Regions from separate parts of the Shewanella sp. AC34-MNA-CIBAN-0136 genome, predicted to be linked through region 3. Evidence: predicted binding sites of a transcription regulator. Region 3 holds the regulator's gene; each other region holds the start of a gene.
The links. Region 3 encodes LexA, which represses DNA repair genes until DNA is damaged. Its sites were predicted from a motif close to TACTGTATNNNNATACAGTA; they were not measured.
Positions count from the first base shown of each region.

Region 1: AAEY94_RS06650 (EVE domain-containing protein) is a predicted target of LexA. The motif match lies at 2,261-2,280, and genes of this name have one in related genera.
Region 2: AAEY94_RS02940 (LexA family protein) is a predicted target of LexA. The motif match lies at 4,325-4,344, and genes of this name have one in related genera.

Region 1 covers NZ_JBEOPJ010000005.1:118,003-124,100, forward strand. Annotated here, with positions in the region: gene AAEY94_RS06635 (hypothetical protein) at 172-345, shown strand; gene AAEY94_RS06640 (1-aminocyclopropane-1-carboxylate deaminase/D-cysteine desulfhydrase) at 569-1,540, opposite strand; gene AAEY94_RS06645 (YccF domain-containing protein) at 1,736-2,149, shown strand; gene AAEY94_RS06650 (EVE domain-containing protein) at 2,306-2,773, shown strand; gene AAEY94_RS06655 (TIGR00266 family protein) at 2,961-3,749, opposite strand; gene AAEY94_RS06660 (LysR family transcriptional regulator) at 3,923-4,852, opposite strand; gene AAEY94_RS06665 (homogentisate 1,2-dioxygenase) at 5,072-6,098, shown strand, end outside.
Region 2 covers NZ_JBEOPJ010000002.1:288,014-294,111, reverse strand. Annotated here, with positions in the region: gene AAEY94_RS02950 (hypothetical protein) at 1-1,081, shown strand, start outside; gene AAEY94_RS02945 (UvrD-helicase domain-containing protein) at 1,389-4,160, shown strand; gene AAEY94_RS02940 (LexA family protein) at 4,354-4,761, shown strand; partial or broken gene AAEY94_RS02935 (Y-family DNA polymerase) at 4,762-5,974, shown strand.
Region 3 covers NZ_JBEOPJ010000003.1:96,769-102,866, forward strand. Annotated here, with positions in the region: gene coxB (cytochrome c oxidase subunit II) at 1-901, opposite strand, end outside; gene AAEY94_RS03810 (cell division inhibitor SulA) at 1,297-1,803, opposite strand; gene lexA (transcriptional repressor LexA) at 1,800-2,414, opposite strand; gene plsB (glycerol-3-phosphate 1-O-acyltransferase PlsB) at 2,679-5,102, shown strand; gene mtr (tryptophan permease) at 5,102-6,098, shown strand, end outside.

The sequences.
Region 1 (6,098 bases), on a different contig from region 3:
ATAAAATAGACCTTAATCAACTATTTACATATCAACACTTGATTAGTGAGTAAAGGATAGGTTAAGTTAAATCTCGAAACATTAATCTTTTGCAACACTAAAAAATGCCAAGGATATTTTATTGAACAATTTTCTCACCTAATGGTGAATATATAAGAAGGAGTGTGACCTATGTCATACAACATGAATGGACACGAAATTTCAGTTAGCTTTCCGGTTAACTCTATCTCGTCAAACAAGAATTCAATTGCTTTTACCGACAGCCTAGGTAAAAACAAAAAAACCTTTTCAAAACGTATTGAAGCATTAAACTTCATGAAATGGTTAATCTCTGCCAATAAGTAATACCCCCTAACGCTTTGCGTTAATCATTTGCTCTGTTATTTAATAAACTCATTTCTCGGTATTCTCCTCTCACTTACCGATGTTTATTAAAACAGGGCAAAATGAATAACTCACTCGCATCATTTTAAGTTATTCTTCAGCGTTACATCCCAGTTAACCCCTCTAAAATATCTAATTTTATATCAACAACTTATAGAAAAAACATCTTGCATTCACCCTGTAATTAAACAGTGTGCGAAAATTTTCGTTGGTATCTTGGCAACATTGTTTTATTTCCCAAAACTCCCCCCTGATGTATATAGAGAATATCGGTTGCATTGGCAGTTTTACTATTCAAATAATGTTGTAACACTAGAAATCCAACCGGGTCGTACAATAATTCAAATTCAATTCCCGACTGGCATACTGTATTCCACATATCAAAACAACGTCGTGATAGTTTGCCAAAATGATATTTATAACCATCATTAATAATTTTAGGAAAATAAACCTCATCGACTAATTGTGAGAATTGTTGACGTAAATATTCATCCCCTCCCACAGTACTGCAAGTTAACACCTCAATGGTAAAAACTTTCGTTAATGATAAATGAGCCAATTGTTGAGTAAGTTGTTTATTTAAATAGGCCGCAGTGGTCCCCGTACCTGAGGGTAAAAATACCTTTAGCTTATTTTTTTGTTGATCTTGCGCCCATTGAATAATTTCACAGGCAAGTTGTGTTATCCCGGTTTCGGCATACTCACAACGCCCACCTTCAGGAATAAAAAGTAATTGTTTTTTATCTGCGTAGCTTGGATTCGATGAAACAATATATTGCATCGCATCGTCTAAATGCATACTTTGAAGATTTTCAACATCGGTCAAATGACTAACATCAATAATATTGGCGCCATTTTGTATCGCAGCGGCATAATTGCCTTGAGGATGTTGTAATAAAAACTCGCTGATATGGCTTACATAGTAATCAAATTTCCACCCTTGCCGCTTAGCCAATACTGACATGGAATATAATGAGTTGGCTTGGGCCGAACCCGATGCCACTAGTTGGGTAACATGTGAATAATCATGATGTAAAAAATGATAAAATTTACGTGCTTTATTACCACTAAAATCAGCATGTAATAAATCATCTCGTTTAATGTAGATGCTGCGGCCAGCAAAGTTCATCGTTTGCACTGGGCTTATCGAAAACATGAATTGTCTCAATCAACTGTAATATGAGCATTTTAACTAAAAAATGATAAATCTCATCGATTCATTTGCGTGAATCCTCGCACTGTTCTATTTATACAATACCACAGCAACACTTAATCCTTAGTAATCAACAAATTGAAAACCTGGCATGAAAATGGCTTATATTGAGAATATTGACTATTGATAGGAATGAAAATGTCTCTTTTACGCTTAATCTTTAATATTGCTTGGTTTTTAATGGGTGGTTTTGTTATGGGACTAGCTTGGTGGTTTGTTGGAGTACTGTGCTTTATCAGTATCATTGGCATCCCATTTGGTCGTGCTTGTTTTGTTATTGGCGAACTGGCTTTCTGGCCATTTGGACAAGAGACCGTTAACCGGAAACACATTTCAGGCCAAGAAGATATTGGCACTGGCACGTTAGGTTTGGTGGGTAATGTAATATGGTTTTTATGCTTTGGTATTTGGCTCGCGATTGGTCATCTAGTCCATGCTCTGGCTTGTTTTGTAACGATTATAGGTATTCCGTTCGCGTTACAACATCTTAAGTTGGCCTTATTAAGTTTAACCCCTATTGGTCAAACCGTTATTGCCAAACCGACTTATTAACATTCGTTAATAACCGCTGAATGACCACTATTGTAAAAAGCCGATAGCATAATGCTGTCGGCTTTTTATTTGCCTAATCGTATCAGCAACGTGTACATTGCCATTCTTAAGCACTGAAAGGTTATTCAGTCACTTTCAAGACGATAATGGGATCACATGAACTATTGGTTAATGAAGTCTGAACCAGACGACTTTAGTATTGATAATCTACAGATGAGTAAGCAGCAAACTGTTGCTTGGCAAGGTATTCGTAACTATCAAGCACGTAATTATATTCGCGATCAAATTACATTGGGCGATGTAGTGTTGTTTTACCACTCTAGCTGTAAAGTTCCTGCCATTGTGGGTTTAGCAAAAATTAGCAGTGAAGCTCAAATTGATAGCAGTGCTTTTGATAACCGTTCACCGTATTTTGATGCAAAATCTAACGCTAATGCGCCTCGATGGTGGCAAGTCGATATTCAATTTATGGCCAAATTTTCTCAGCCTGTGAGCTTGAAGCAATTGAAAGCCGATCCCGCGCTGCAAGATATGGTATTAGTGGCTAAAGGTGCCCGCCTGAGTATTCAGCCCGTCACACAGTTGCAATACCAACACATTATGCAACTAACAACCTTAGAATAATAACGTTAGATTGATGACCTTGCATCGGTAACCTTGAATTAAAACAGACCAGCTTGTCAGCAGGCCAGTAAACATCTTCTTTAAATCCGCCTCCTAAAGACAGCTCAGACTACGTAAACACTATTAGCTATAAATAGTCTGAGCTCAAATACTAACGGCACAGTGATAAGATCACGCAATGCCCATATTAGTTAATCATTCGCCCTATTCCGCCAAGTACAGAACCTTCACCTTGGTCTTTGCCACCACTTGATGGTGCATGAGCAATAATTCTGTCAGCCATACGAGAAAACGGTAAGCTTTGTAACCACACAGTCCCATGGCCTTTTAAGGTTGCAAGGAACAAACCTTCACCACCAAATACCATCGACTTTAATGAGCCTGCACGTTGTATGTCATAATCAATCCCGGGAGTGAATCCAACTAAACAACCGGTATCGACCCGCAATGTCTCACCGTGTAATTCTTTTTTAATCAGTGTCCCACCAGCATGCACAAACGCCATGCCATCACCTTTAAGGCTTTGTAGAATAAATCCTTCACCACCAAAGAAACCGGTGCCTAATCGCTTATTAAACTTCATGCTTACTTGCGTGCCTAAGGCTGCCGCTAAAAAGCTGTCTTTTTGGCAGATAAGTTCGCCTTGATGTTGAGCTAAGTCTATAGCCAAAATAGTGCCAGGAAATGGCGCAGCAAATGCCACTTTTCGTTTTTGTTGACCTTGATTAGTAAAGTGGGTCATAAAAATACCCTCACCCGAAATGGCGCGTTTACCTGCACCAAGTAGCTTGCCAAAAAAACCGGATTCTGGTTCAGAGCCATCACCCATTCTGGCCTCAAACATAATGTCTTCTTCGAGGTAAGTCATCGCACCCGCTTCAGCAATAACAGACTCATTTGGGTCTAATTCAACTTCAACCAGCTGCATGCTAGAACCTATAATTTCATAATCTACTTCATGACTTTTCATGCTCATTTTCATTCCTTAAAAATTTATTTAATGTTTGCAGTTGCCCAATTCAGTATTAAGGCATTATTCCTTATGGATGATTTAAGGTAACAAAATGATCATCCATTTAACATGACAACATTTCAATAAAATATCCGCGTTCTGTTGCCACTGCATTTGTTTACCAATTGTGTCCATCGTTAACCTAAACCCGCACCACTTAACCCTAATTGTTGCTGTTGCTGATATTGGGCAAATTCTTGCAAAATTAATTCAGTAAATAATTGCCCTGCTCGACCAAGTGGTCGCTCTAAAGTTGATACTAATTGCGGTGTAAAACTAAACCGATTACCACCAATAAAATCAACTTCAATAAGTAGTCCTTGATGTAATTCTTCGGCAATTAAAAAATCCGGCATCCAACCAAAACCCAGGCCTTTAAGTAAAGCATTTTTTTTCATGATAAAGCCTGACAAATAAAAGACTTTATCGCCGCCAAATTGCATTTCATCGCGGTCACGTTTACCAGGAGATGAATCTTCGATGGTTAACTCAACATGTTGTTGCAATTCAGGCAAACTAATGTCTTTAAGATGACTTAATGGATGTTGTGATGACGCGACAAGCACGCTGGTAATAGCAGGTAGCGGTTTAGGATGATAAGAGGGGCCAGTACGATAATCCTTAACCAGCATTAAGTCGGCCTGGTCGCGCTCAAAGCGATGCTGTACCCCGCCTAAAAACTCCATATTAAGCTGCACTTTAGTCGGTATGTTGTGTTCTGACATGCGCTTAAGCGCGGTCATGATCGGTTCCATCGGTAAAGCACCGTCTATTACTAACTCAAGTTTGGGCTCCCAACCCTGACTAAAGCGACTGGCAAGATGTTCAATATTGGCTAAATGCTGTAACAGCCGTTGCCCTTCGGCCAAAATAACCTTACCTTCGGGTGTTAATTCCGCTCGATAATGATCTCGATTAAATAATGTCACGCCTAGATGTTGCTCTAGTTTTTTAATCTGATAGCTTACTGCCGATTGTGCCTTGTGTAATCGCTCTGAAGCTTTTGCAAAACTTCCTTCTTCAACAAGTACTTGCAGTACATTAAAGGCATCGATATCTATTCGCATAAGATTTCCACTGTCCCGTTATCCATACACAAATGTAAAGTTAACATAACAATCTAAAAAATAGATTGTGTTGAGTTATTTATTATTCTTTTTTTTGTTGATCTTTACCACTAAATTGTAAGTTAGATCACATATTGGTTTGCCCAATGCGATTAGGCCATAACAACAAATAACATAAACGCCACGACACTCGCAGTCGATTCACCATAGGACAATCAGATGCCATTCTATGTTAAACAAGGTCAGATCCCGACCAAACGTCACATTGCCTTCGAAAAAGACAATGGCGAGTTGTACCGTGAAGAATTATTTTCAACCCATGGCTTTTCGAATATCTACTCCAATAAATATCATCACAATATGCCAACCAAAGCGATAGACGTTCAACCTTACTCGTTATCTCATGGTGAACAATGGCAAGACTCATTAATTCAAAATTACAAATTAGACTCGCGCCAAGCCGACTGCCAAGGCAACTTTTTTAGCGCCCGAAATAAAATATTTTTCAATAATGATGTCGCCATGTACACCGCGAAAGTGACTGAAGACACCAATGAATTTTATCGAAATGCCTATGCTGACGAAGTGGTGTTTATTCACGAGGGTGAAGGCCAATTATTGAGTGAATACGGTGTCATTGAAACCAATAAATGGGATTACTTAATTATTCCACGCGGGACCACGTACCAACTTAAATTTAACGATTATCAAAATGTACGCTTGTTTGTTATTGAATCATCCTCAATGGTCGAAGTGCCAAAGCATTTCAGAAACGAATACGGCCAAATGCTTGAATCTGCACCTTACTGTGAACGAGACATTCGTACGCCAACCTTGGCTGATGCCGTGGTTGAAAAAGGTGAGTTTCCGTTAATGTGTAAATTTGGTGATCGCTATCAAAAAATGACACTGCAATGGCATCCATTTGACTTAGTAGGCTGGGATGGTTGCGTTTATCCTTGGGCATTTAACATCAGTGAATATGCACCCAAAGTTGGCAAGATTCATTTACCACCGTCTGAGCATTTAGTGTTTACTGCACACAATTTTGTCATTTGTAACTTTGTGCCACGCCCATACGATTTTCATCCGAAATCGATACCAGCACCTTATTACCACAACAACATCGACAGCGATGAAGTCTTGTATTACGTCGATGGTGACTTTATGAGCCGTACAGGCATTGAAGCGGGCTATATGACGTTACACCAAAAAGGTGTGCCGCATGGGCCTCAACCTGGTCGCA
Region 2 (6,098 bases), on a different contig from region 3:
GACGATATCAAGCCGTAAGTTTACGGCAAAAAGAGTTGAACAAACCACACGTAAAGTGACAGGTCGATTGGTATTTACTACTCAGTATAAACAGAATTTTTTGGCTAAAGATGTTTGTGATATTAACTATTGTTCAATTTCATCTGTGTTTTTAGGTGGAAAATCTAGCATATATGGTATCGATGAAATGGGAGTAAATCATGAGTTAGATTCAAGTGTTGCTCATGTTGAAATCGACTATTCAGATTCATACCTTAATCATTCACTTAGATTAAAACATTCTGAATTGGAGTTGCGAGAGATAATTAAAGAGCAGTTTCCGAGTTTCTATGTTGAATACGTATATAATAAATTTTTATCTCGTTCTGAACTTATTATGATTATTATCTCATTGGGGCAGAAAAAGTTGAACGAGGAAAGTGTTGTCGAACTTTTAAATAAGTGCTATCGCAAAAGCATGTTTGAAAACAAGGAGCACGCTTACGAATCACTTAGCAAATATAGCAAAAAAATTTTATACCTACTGTTAAGTTCACTGAGTGAACGGGGGGAAAAGGTGGATGATTTTGATGTGCTGCCTTTAATTAATGAGGATGAGATTTCATCGGGAGAGTTAATAGAATTAATTATTAATAAATATAATGTATTTGATAAATGCGATTTGCCAGATAGCACCTGTAACCTTGTTGAGGCTGGTGAAGGCAAAGATGATGATGATGAAGATGAAGATGATGATGATGATGAAGATGAAGATGAAGATGATGATGAAGATGATGATGAAGATGATGAAAATACGTACGAATCAGTAGAAGAATTATTGGAACAACCTTTTTTTGTAGATACTGATTCTAATGATGTTATGGAAAGTTACGAAAAGAGTCGAATGCAGTTTCAAGCAACGATTCAGCGTAAAATAGATGAGGAACTTTTGCTTAAAAACCCTAAGGCTGGAGTTTTGATGGCTCTTGTTGATGAGCTAGCGTTAGAAGAGTTAGTCCTAGCGCGACTTTATATGGAGTTTAAATTCGACGAGCTGGCCGAAAAACGTTCACAAAATGACGAGCTTGTTGAAGGGGTCTAGTCGTGATATTTAGCCACTAGCTAGTTGCCAACTGCGAGCTCGCAGTTGGCAGCAGTTTTAAAATGATCTATGTATCTATGGTTTTCATTAAATTTAATTCTGCTGTGAAGATTTTTTATTGTCACATAATAATGTGTGTAATTTTTATTTTTTGAAATATTCATTTTATATATCAACTCGATAATTTTAACTATCAGGTGAATATATTATTCTTAACTCTTAGTGTCGGGATTCTGTAAATACTACCTGTAACAAAAATAATCACTAAAAATTGACTGTAATGTAAGATAAAATGTAGGTATATGATATGAATGATTCTAAGTGTCCTATTGATAATTCTATAGTGGATAACATCAATGTAGATGAGAAAAGTCTTATAGAATTTTATGTGAAAAGTAATATTTTTGATATATCAAAAGGAGATAGGTACCCGTTAATTCAGCCAGAACTTAATAGAAAAATCGCTGAGATCACTAAGCATAAAACATTTGGTTATACAACTAACATAGATAAAATAATTAAATTATTGCAGGATAGAGGTGTAGTTGATTACCAACAGCGCCTCATGAAGTTGGCAATAGATAATATAAGTGAAGATACCGTTGATATAGATTACATAAGAATTGGAGTTAAGTTGTCAAAGTCTGATTCGCACAAACTTCTTAACAAGGTTGGTAGCTTTTACGGGATTCAGACTATTAAAACTACTCCTCGTAAAAAACGCCTAAGTGTTAGCAAAGTTAAAATCGGTGATATAAATTTTGGATTTAAAGAAAAAGGAAACCAGCCATTCTTTACACATAAATTTTTGATGTGTGTTGATAATGACTCTTATCGCTATATTCATGTATATATAGCAGAATTATCCAGTGCGAAGAATAAAAGCCGAAAGCTAACCTATAACTGTGTAATAGAGTTTATTCCTACACGTGTGAACAACCAACAAGTATCTTTCATGTTGTACCAGTTTTATTCATTACTGGGACCGCGTCGTTATGAACAGCTAATCAATAATGCAAAGCTTTTAGAGTTGCACACTGGCTATGTTATGTATGGGGTATCTCAGTTGTTTGCCTTTATGCTCACAGACAACAACAAAGTTGAATATGGCCATTGTTATCCAGAGGAAGCTGAGTTAGCGGTCGAATCTACTTATGCAGCAAAACTTTCTAGTGATCATTTGTGCGGCTATGACAAACTCCTTAAAGAAACTAAGTCATTTTTCGAAAGTGCACTCAAAGGTTGGGGAACAACACTCACAGGAGTAACAAAGAAGCTAGCTGGTGTTAGAGAGTTATTTACCAGTCAAGTGAGCGCCTATCGGTTAGAGTCGAAGCGTAGGTTTGCTAAGAAACCAAAGAATCTTAACGATATGTGTTCCGTTAAGTCTGCACTTAGAAATGTTAAGTTACTTAAGCCTTCTCATTTACAGGAGTTGTCTGGTAAAGAGCTCAAACAACTAGTTAAAGACAAATCGCTTGAACCGCTATCGGCTAAATGTGACCAAATTTTCTTGAGAACTAAAGGGAAATCATTGTATTTTTCTTTCGATACAGAGCTTTTGGATCGTGCGATTAACAACCGCATCAGTCTGTTGTTGGACGCAATTAATTACCCTGAAAAGGGATTAGATGATAGCTATGAATTTAACTATCAAGCAGCCTTAAAGACTGTTCGAACTATTCTTAAGCCTCTGGTTAAGGCTAATCGTAAGAAAGGTGATTCAGTTGATAAGATCATTAGTTCAAAAAAGCGTGCTATTTATGTAGAAGGGGGGCCGGGTTCAGGTAAAACTGTTTTGGTTGTTGAGCGTGTACGTCATTTGCTTACGCAAGGTTCTAAGGTTAGTGAAATATGTGTTCTTGCTTTCACTAATCAGGCTGCTGATGAATTTAAACGGCGGTTGAAGGAAGAAAAACTATACAGTAGGCACATGTTCGTTGGCACTTTTAGCAGTTGGTGTAACCAACTATTAAACACCGACCAAAAGCGAAAGATTCTTGATCAAGACGCGACGTTTGATGCGTTGAAACTCTTAATTGATAAAGATAGCAAGATAGCCAAAAGCTATACGCCGGATGAGATTGTCCGTCGTTGCTTCGATGTTTTTAGCTGTATGGCAAACTATGACACTCCAGATCTCAAGCGTTGCATTAAGAAAGTTGCGCCGGATTTAGCTGGCTATGAGCATGATATTTCAGCGCTCCGTAAGGCTTACCAAGCCAGTAAGAAGGGTAAGCACAGAGACTTCAACGACATGCTGTCGATGATGAGAAAACGCCTTGAGAAAGATGAGTTTTGCAAACGTGTTCTTGAACAGACTAAGCATCTTATTATTGATGAAATCCAAGATACTAATATTGTTCAGTGGAACATCATTAAAAAACTATACGGTAAAGGTATCCATTTCTTTTGTGTGGGTGATCCGGCGCAGTCGATGTATGGTTTCCGGGGGGCTAGAAGTGAATATCTCGATAAATTCACGAAGACATTTGGTAATAGTAAACGCTTCCAGCTAATTGAAAACCATCGTTCAAGAGAGCCATTGGTTGAATTAGCAAACGTTATTCGAAGCAAAATTAATCGTAATTACAGCATTTCCTTTCCCGTTAATGGTTCTGATACTGATGCCATTCCTCGATTAAAATGTAGTGACACGTTACGGTCTGCGATTGCTTGGCTGGTGCAAGATATTCAAAAGAATGAGATGTTTGAAAGCCAACTCATCTTGTGCCGTTACAACTATCAGCGCAATTGTGTTGAAAAAGCACTCAAAAAAGCACAGATTGAACATGGTGAAGGAGAGGCTATTCAAGTGCTTACGTATCATAAGGGAAAAGGCTTAGAAGCCGAACATTGCTATGTACTCGATCCGCAGTTCAGCAAAAGCAAGTTATCTAGTTACAAGGAGGAACTGTGTAATGCCTATGTAGCGCTGACCCGTGCTGAGCAAGAGCTAACCATACTGGCATGTAATAGTAGTTCGTCAGTATATGGGCTGGATAAAAAGAACGGAAAACGCTCTGGTATGAGTATATTTCTTGAACTACCGGAAGAACTAGTTGTGTTAGTTGATTAGGGTAATTCGAAGCAGACTGGCAGATTAAAATAAGTCTGCCAGTCTCATTTCTAAAGCTGATTCGTGGTAAGCCTGAGACTTATAGACAACTTGATATTCATATCGTTTTAGCTCTCACTTTTTATCCAAGTTATGCTTGCTTCTTTGTAGTTCATCGCTAAAATTGCTGTATGTAAATACAGTGGTGTTGTTTATGCGTGTGATTCCCATACCTGCCCATGCAGGAATAACAGGCTTTGAAAGTCCAGCTGCAGAGTACAGTCAGTTAAGTCTGAGCTTAGATGATCTCCTTATCGAGCATCCTAGCGCAACCTTCATAGGACTCGCTCAAGGCGATTCAATGCAGGACGTTGGTATCTTTGATGGTGATGTGCTCATTGTTGATCGCCATGAAACAGCGCGAAACGGGGATGTTATAGTCGCCAACTTTAACGGTGAGTTTGTTTGCAAGATCCTTGATTCTCAACGCCGTCTACTACTGTCTTCAAATCACCAATTCCAGCCAGTAACCATTCATGAACATGATGAGTTTAGTATTGAAGGGGTAGTGACTCGCTCTATTCGTTGCCACCGTCAAAGTCCATTATTGTGTGAGCATTAGATGTTTGCCTTAGTCGACGCTAATAGCTTTTATTGCAGTGCAGAACAGGTATTTCGTCCTGATTGGCGCGGTAAGCCAATCATTGTGTTGAGTAACAATGACGGTTGTATCGTAGCCGCTAATCGGCAGGCTAAGGAGGCTGGAATTGAGAAGTTCTTGCCTTACTTTAAAGTTAAAGAACTTTGCGCCCAACGAGGCGTTATTGTCTGTTCTTCGAACTATGAGTTGTATGCTGACTTATCTAGCAAAATGATGAATATCATTGGCCGTTTTGCGCCAGAGCAACACATTTACAGCATAGATGAGAGCTTTCTCTCGTTTAAAAACTGCTATCCCGCTATCAAGTGTCTTAACACTCAAGGTCAGTTAATTCGCCGTGCAGTGTGGAAAGAGACGCGTTTAGCTGTTTGTGTTGGGATCGGTGAAACACTGACATTAGCTAAAATTGCGAACCATGCTGCTAAGAAGGTTAAGGGTTATCATGGCGTTTGTGTGATAAACACCGACCAAGAACGAGTCGCTATCCTAAAGCAACTTGTTGTTGGGGATGTATGGGGTATTGGGCGAAGGATTGGTAAGAAGCTAGCATTAATGAATATCCATACTGCTTATCAACTAGCATGCATGCCACCTGGGCTAGCCCGAAAACAATTCAGTATTGAAGTCGAACGTACAGTTCGTGAACTTAACGGACAAGTGTGTAAATTGTGGGATGAAGCGAGGGCTGATAAAAAGCAAATTTTCTCAACGCGGAGTGTAGGGGAGCGGATAACCGACTTTGACTCATTATTACAAGCTTTGAGCAAGCATGTCGGTATTGCAGCTAGTAAAGCGCGTAAGCAAGGCTCAAGCTGCAAGACCATGCTACTTTTTGCTAGCAACTCACCCTTTGATGAACGTCCTGTTAGTTACAAAGCTATAGTGCATTTTCCTTGCCCTACTAACTGCACCGTCGAGCTAACCAAAGCTATGAGTGAAACTGCTCCAAAGTTATTTCGTGATGGTGTTCGTTACTACAAGATAGGTATTGGCCTAATCGATTTAGCTAGCGAAAAACATAACCAATTCGATTTGTTTAACCCTCCTAAAGCTAATTCAGTTTTAATGCATACGCTAGACTATATTAACCATCGCTATGGCAGTGATACGATGTTTAGCTCAAGGCATAGAGCATAAGTGGTCAATGCGCCGTGACCTGCTAACTCCGCAATAATGGCTAAGTGTACCCATCATTAAGTGCTAAGCAGATATTAATGTTTTCACTGTTCGTATCACTCATATGCTTGGTCTGACTAGATAAATCAGGCATTATCTAGTTACTGTTCCTTAGCTTAAAG
Region 3 (6,098 bases):
CAGGAAGACCCGCACCATTGGGTTGGTGACAAGCGGCGCACCTAGCAATATAGATTTGTTCACCTTGTGAGGTTAGCTCCTCAAGAGACAAGGTTTTAGACATTGATGCCGCAGCGGCTGCAGCTGCATTGCTTGCTAGTTTTTTTTGCTCCACTAACCAATTATCAAAATCGGCCTCCGATAATGCTTGCACCACAATCGGCATGAAACCATGGTCTTTACCGCATAACTCGGCACATTGGCCGCGATACGTTCCAGGCTTATCAATACGAGTCCAGGCTTCGTTGATAAAGCCTGGATTGGCATCTTTTTTAACGGCAAACGCGGGTACCCACCATGAATGAATAACATCATCAGATGTCATCAAGAAGCGCACTTTTTGGTTAATGGGCAGTACTAATGGCTTATCGACTTCAAGGAGGTAATGCTCGCCTTTGGCCTCACTGCCATCAATTTGTGCTCTGGGAGTGGATAATGTGCTGTAAAATTCGATGTCTTTATCAAAATAGCTGTAATGCCACTTCCACTGCGACCCGGTAATTTTTATGGTGAGATCAGCATCACTGGGATCTTCCATAGCAATCAAGGTTTTGGTGGCTGGAATAGCCATGCCGATTAAGATGATGAAAGGGATGACGGTCCAAGCAATTTCCACTTTGGTACTTTCGTGAAAATTGGCCGCGACAGCGCCTTTTGATTTGCGGTGATAAATCATTGAGTAAATCATGATCCCAAACACCACTAACCCAATTACACAACAGATGTAAAGAATCGTCATGTGGAGGTCATAAACCTTGCCACTGATATCTGTCACGCCTTGAGTCATGTTGAGGGGCATTTCTGATGCCCCAAGCGGAAGTGCTACAAACACCACCAGTAAACAATACAACCATTGCTTCACAAGACTACTCCTCTGCTAATTGCAAATAGCAACTACAAAGAAGAGTCACACAGTAATTCTCTGCTCTATGCAAACTCTTCGGTTCCCGAAAAAAGTTTGATGACCTCAAAGTACTTTGGTGGCTGTAAACATACGGTCTACGGTTTTATTGTTAGCTGTGCACCACGCTTGTACCTACTACTGAACTTATCAATTTTGATTTGGCTCATTTGTCTGAAAGTAATCTTGATTACTGCCATTCACGTCCAATTAAAGATAAAAAATGTTTCATCCTTGTTAACCACATTACTTGTAGATTAAACATTGATCAAGATCACTTTGTTGGCTAATAGGCTGAAAAAAGATGAAAAAAAACCCTGAATTCAATACAGGGCTTGGTAATGAAGGGTTCGTGCTTAGTGAAATGAGCAAAAATTACTTGTTCCATTTGTTAAAGTAGGGCTAACAAGTTGATGTTTGTGAGGTAAGTGAGCATTCACATCTTCAATTACCACCCCTAATGCACGTGCACTTTTGGCGACAATTTCTAAACGGCGACTATCGCGAGCATCAAGTGAGCTTGTCCAAGTTACTACTGCGCTCGATGTACCGCTAGTGAGCGCTTTCTCCATGGCCCATAATGTTTCGACTTCATCTTTGGTGTGTACCAGTAAAATGCGATCCATTCTTACACCAGCACTTGCCAGCATATGTTTATAGCCAATATGGGGCGGGCTAATTAATACAATCCATCTGCCTTGCTGGCTCAATATTGCTAACTGGCTGCACAATTGGCTCAGTTCAGCTTCACCTTGGGTGACAGTTTGTAATGTTTGAATGGTTTGGGTGCCATGCAGTTCTGTTTCAGTTAAATCTACCCATAAGCCCGGGTGGCGTGGCGCGATGCCCATTAGTTTGTTCATAACCAATCTCCATTACGGATAACGCCAACGGCAAGCCCTTCGATGGTTAGGCTTTGGCAACTTAAATCTACTTTTATCGGATTGTAATCTTCATTTTCGGCATGCAGATAAATCACATTACCTTTTTGTTCAAATCGTTTTACGGTGACGTCATCATCAACACGTGCCACAACAACCTGGCCATTACGTGCTTGCTGCATTTTATGTACAGCGAGTAAGTCACCTTCTAAAATGCCGATGTTTTTCATGCTGTCACCACGCACTCGCAATAAAAAATCTGCGGCGGGCTTAAACATGTTTGGATCGACTTGATAGTATTGCTCTACATGCTCTTGGGCCAAAATTGGTTCACCAGCAGCAACCTGTCCAATGAGTGGCAGACCGGTTTCAACCTGCTCTTCATGAGGTAAACGAATGCCTCTTGAGGTACCAGGCATGATCTCGATAAAGCCTTTTTTGGCTAATGCTTTTAAATGCTCTTCGGCGGCATTAGCACTTTTAAAGCCAAGACGATTCGCAATTTCAGCACGAGTGGGTGGCATACCTGTTTCGGCGATATTGTTTTTAATTAAGTCTAAAATTTCTGCTTGGCGCGGCGTTAACGGTCTCATGATGATTCCTGTCTTTTTATACAGTGACTGTCATTATATACAGTGTTTGTGTTCGCGCAAGTATTAACCAACTATTTTTTGTATTTTGTTGATTAAGTATCACTCAACAATATGTTTTAATTAACTATTACTAATGTTCTGTCTTATGTTATTTCTGATAGTGAGAGCTTAAACGTAAAGATAGATCGGTCTGATAGTGTAAGCAGGGTGGTTTCTGGTATCCTATACGACAATATTACAGTGGCTTATGTTGCGAAAATAACCATGTCAAAACCAGATTCAATATTTTTACGAGCATTAAGATGGATTCAAAAGTGGATGGTACAGACCATTGTGGTCCCTCACGATCCTTTTGATGACCTCAATATAGATCCAACTAAACCTTTGGTTTATTTAATGAAAACGGAATCTATTAGCGATATTGCCGCGTTGAGCGAAATCACCGAGGGCTTTGGTCTGCCCAGTCCTTATGAGCCATTACAGCTTGATGGCTTAACCGTGCCTCGTGTGGTCTGTTTAGAGGGCCGCAAACCACTATTTGGTAAACGTGAAAGTGGTGACAAATTCCTTAATTATTTTACCAGCTTATTGTCACTTCACAGTGAGAGCCCTGAATTAGATATACAGTTGGTTCCTGTTTGCCTTTATTGGGGACGTACCCCAGGTAAAGAAGAAGACAGCATGAAAGCTGCTGTATTTGAACGTGAAAACCCTACGTGGTTACGTAAATGGTTAATGATTTTATTTTTAGGACGCCATAATTTCGTCCAGTTTTCTAATGCATTATCGCTTCGTCATATGGCCGATGAACATGGTACTGATAAAAGAATTGCTCACAAATTGACCCGAGTCGCCCGTGTGCATTTCCGCCGTCAACGCAAAGTGATGACGGGGCCACAATTACCGAATCGACAAGCGTTGTTTGCCTCTTTATTAAAATCAGAATCTATCAAAAAAGCCATTGAAGAAGAGTCTGCAAATAAGAAAGTAACAGTCGAGAAAGCGCGTGAAACCGCCATTGAATACCTTGATGAAATTGCCGCCGACTATTCTGATAGTTTGGTGCGTATTGCCGAACGTTTCCTGACTTGGTTATGGAACAAATTATACAGTGGCATCAATATCAAAGGTGCCGAGCAAGTAAGACAGTTACATCATGATGGCCATGAAATTGTTTACGTTCCTTGCCATCGTAGCCATATGGATTACTTGCTACTGTCGTATATTTTGTATTATCAGGGCATGGTTCCGCCGCACATTGCTGCCGGTATTAACCTTAATTTTTGGCCAGCAGGGCCGATGTTCCGCCGTGGTGGGGCATTCTTTATCCGTCGTAGTTTTAATGGTAATAAACTTTATACCGCAGTATTTCGTGAATATTTAGATCAGTTATTTGCTAAGGGTTATGCGGTCGAGTATTTCACTGAAGGAGGTCGTTCGCGTACAGGACGTTTGCTAGCGCCTAAAACCGGTATGTTGGCTATGACAATTAACAGTGTGCTACGTGGGATAGAGCGCCCAGTAACCTTAGTACCCGTGTATTTAGGTTATGACCATGTGATGGAAGTGGCGACGTACCACAAAGAATTAAGCGGTAAGAAAAAGAAAAAAGAATCTGTATGGCAGGTATTTGGTGCTATTCGTAAGTTAGGCAATTTTGGCCAAGGTTATGTGAATTTTGGTGAGCCGATTAATTTACAACAGTTCTTAAATCAGCAGGCGCCAGAGTGGCGTGATGAGCTAGCTAAAGATCCTGACCAAAAACCATCTTGGTTTACGCCCTCAGTTAATTTGTTAGCTAACCGCGTAATGACTAATATCAATGGAGCGGCCGCAGCCAGTTCGGTAACATTGACCAGTTTAGTGTTATTAGCGTCAGAGCAAAATGCGTTAGAAAGAAGCCAGTTAGAACGTCAGCTTGATTTGTATTTAGCCTTACTTAAAACAGTGCCTTATACCGATTATACCTCTGTGGCCGAAGGTAATGGCAAGTCAATTATTGATCACTGTCTGTCGTTAAATAAGTTTGTTAGTACCAAAGACCTTATTGGTGAAATTATTTCAGTTGATGAAAAAATTGCCATCACCATGAGTTATTACCGTAATAATATTATTCATTTGATGGCGTTGCCGTCATTAATTGCCAGTTGTTTAGTGCATTATGACGTGTGCGATCGCCAGCGAATTCATGGCATTGTAATGGACTTTTATCCATTACTTAAAGCTGAGCTATTTATGAGCATTGATGACGTGCCTCAACATGTGGACAGCATTTTAGATTTCATGGTTGAACAAGGTTTACTGACCGGTAGCGATCAGTTTGAGATAACGCCTCGTCATATTACCCAAGTGTTACTGCTTGCTGAAACTATCAGTGAAACGTTGCAACGTTATGCGATTATCTTCAATTTACTCGCAATAAAACCTGATCTTGAGCGCTCAGAACTGGAACGCGATAGCCATTTGTTAGCCCAACGATTAGGCGCGCTGCATGGCATTACCGCACCAGAATTTTATGACAAAAAATTATATAACACCCTGAGTGTGAAACTGAAAGAATTGGGTTATTTATGCAGCGACGAACATCGTGCTGAAGTGATCAGAATTCGTGATAACGCTAATAAATTACTCAGCTCTTTAGTAAGACAAACCATTGTTGATAGTGTGGAAGCGGAGCACGGACAATAATGGCTAATCATATGAATGCTGCCAAGCATCGTACCAGCGGTAAATCTGTATTGGGTGGGGCGATGATTATTGCCGGAACCACTGTGGGTGCGGGCATGTTTTCGTTACCCGTTGTTGGTGCTGGAATGTGGTTTGGCTATTCTATCGCGATGTTGCTCGGCGTTTGGTTTTGCATGCTAATGTCGGGTTTATTGTTATTAGAAGCCAATTTGCATTTTGAACCAGGCGACAGTTTTGACACCTTAACTCGGGTGACTCTTGGGCAGTTCTGGCGGGTGATTAACGGCGTTTCGATTGCGTTTGTGTTATATATTTTAACCTATGCTTACATCAGTGGTGGTGGTTCGATTGTGAATCACAGTCTGTCAGCATTGGGCGTGAGCCTACCCCAGAGTGTGGCCGGATTGGTGTTTGCGGTAGTCTTGGCTTTGGTGGTATTTATTAGTACTAAAGCGGTCGACCGTATCACCACAATCATGCTTGGTGGCATGGTGATTACTTTCTTTTTGGCTATCGGTAACTTACTAATCGACATTGATACCATAAAGCTAGTATCGCCTGATGGTGAATCGCGTTACCTGCCTTATTTACTTGCCGCTATCCCTTTTGGATTGGCCAGTTTTGGTTATCACGGTAATGTGCCAAGTTTAGTCAAATATTATGGTAAAGATGCCAAAACCATCGTTAAGGCGATTATTACCGGAACCACTATCGCATTGGTGATTTATATATGTTGGTTAGTGGCAACGATGGGTAATATTCAACGAAGCCAGTTTGCCGATATTATTGCTCAAGGTGGCAATATAGGTGTGTTAGTGGGTGCGTTGTCTGGGGTTATTGCCAGCCAATGGCTGGATAACATGTTAACCCTATTTGCTAATCTTGCCGTCGCCTCATCATTTTTAGGTGTGACACTAGGCTTGTTCGATTACCTTGCTGATTTATTTGGGTTTGACGACTCGCGATCAGGACGAATTAAAACGGCAACGGTCACGT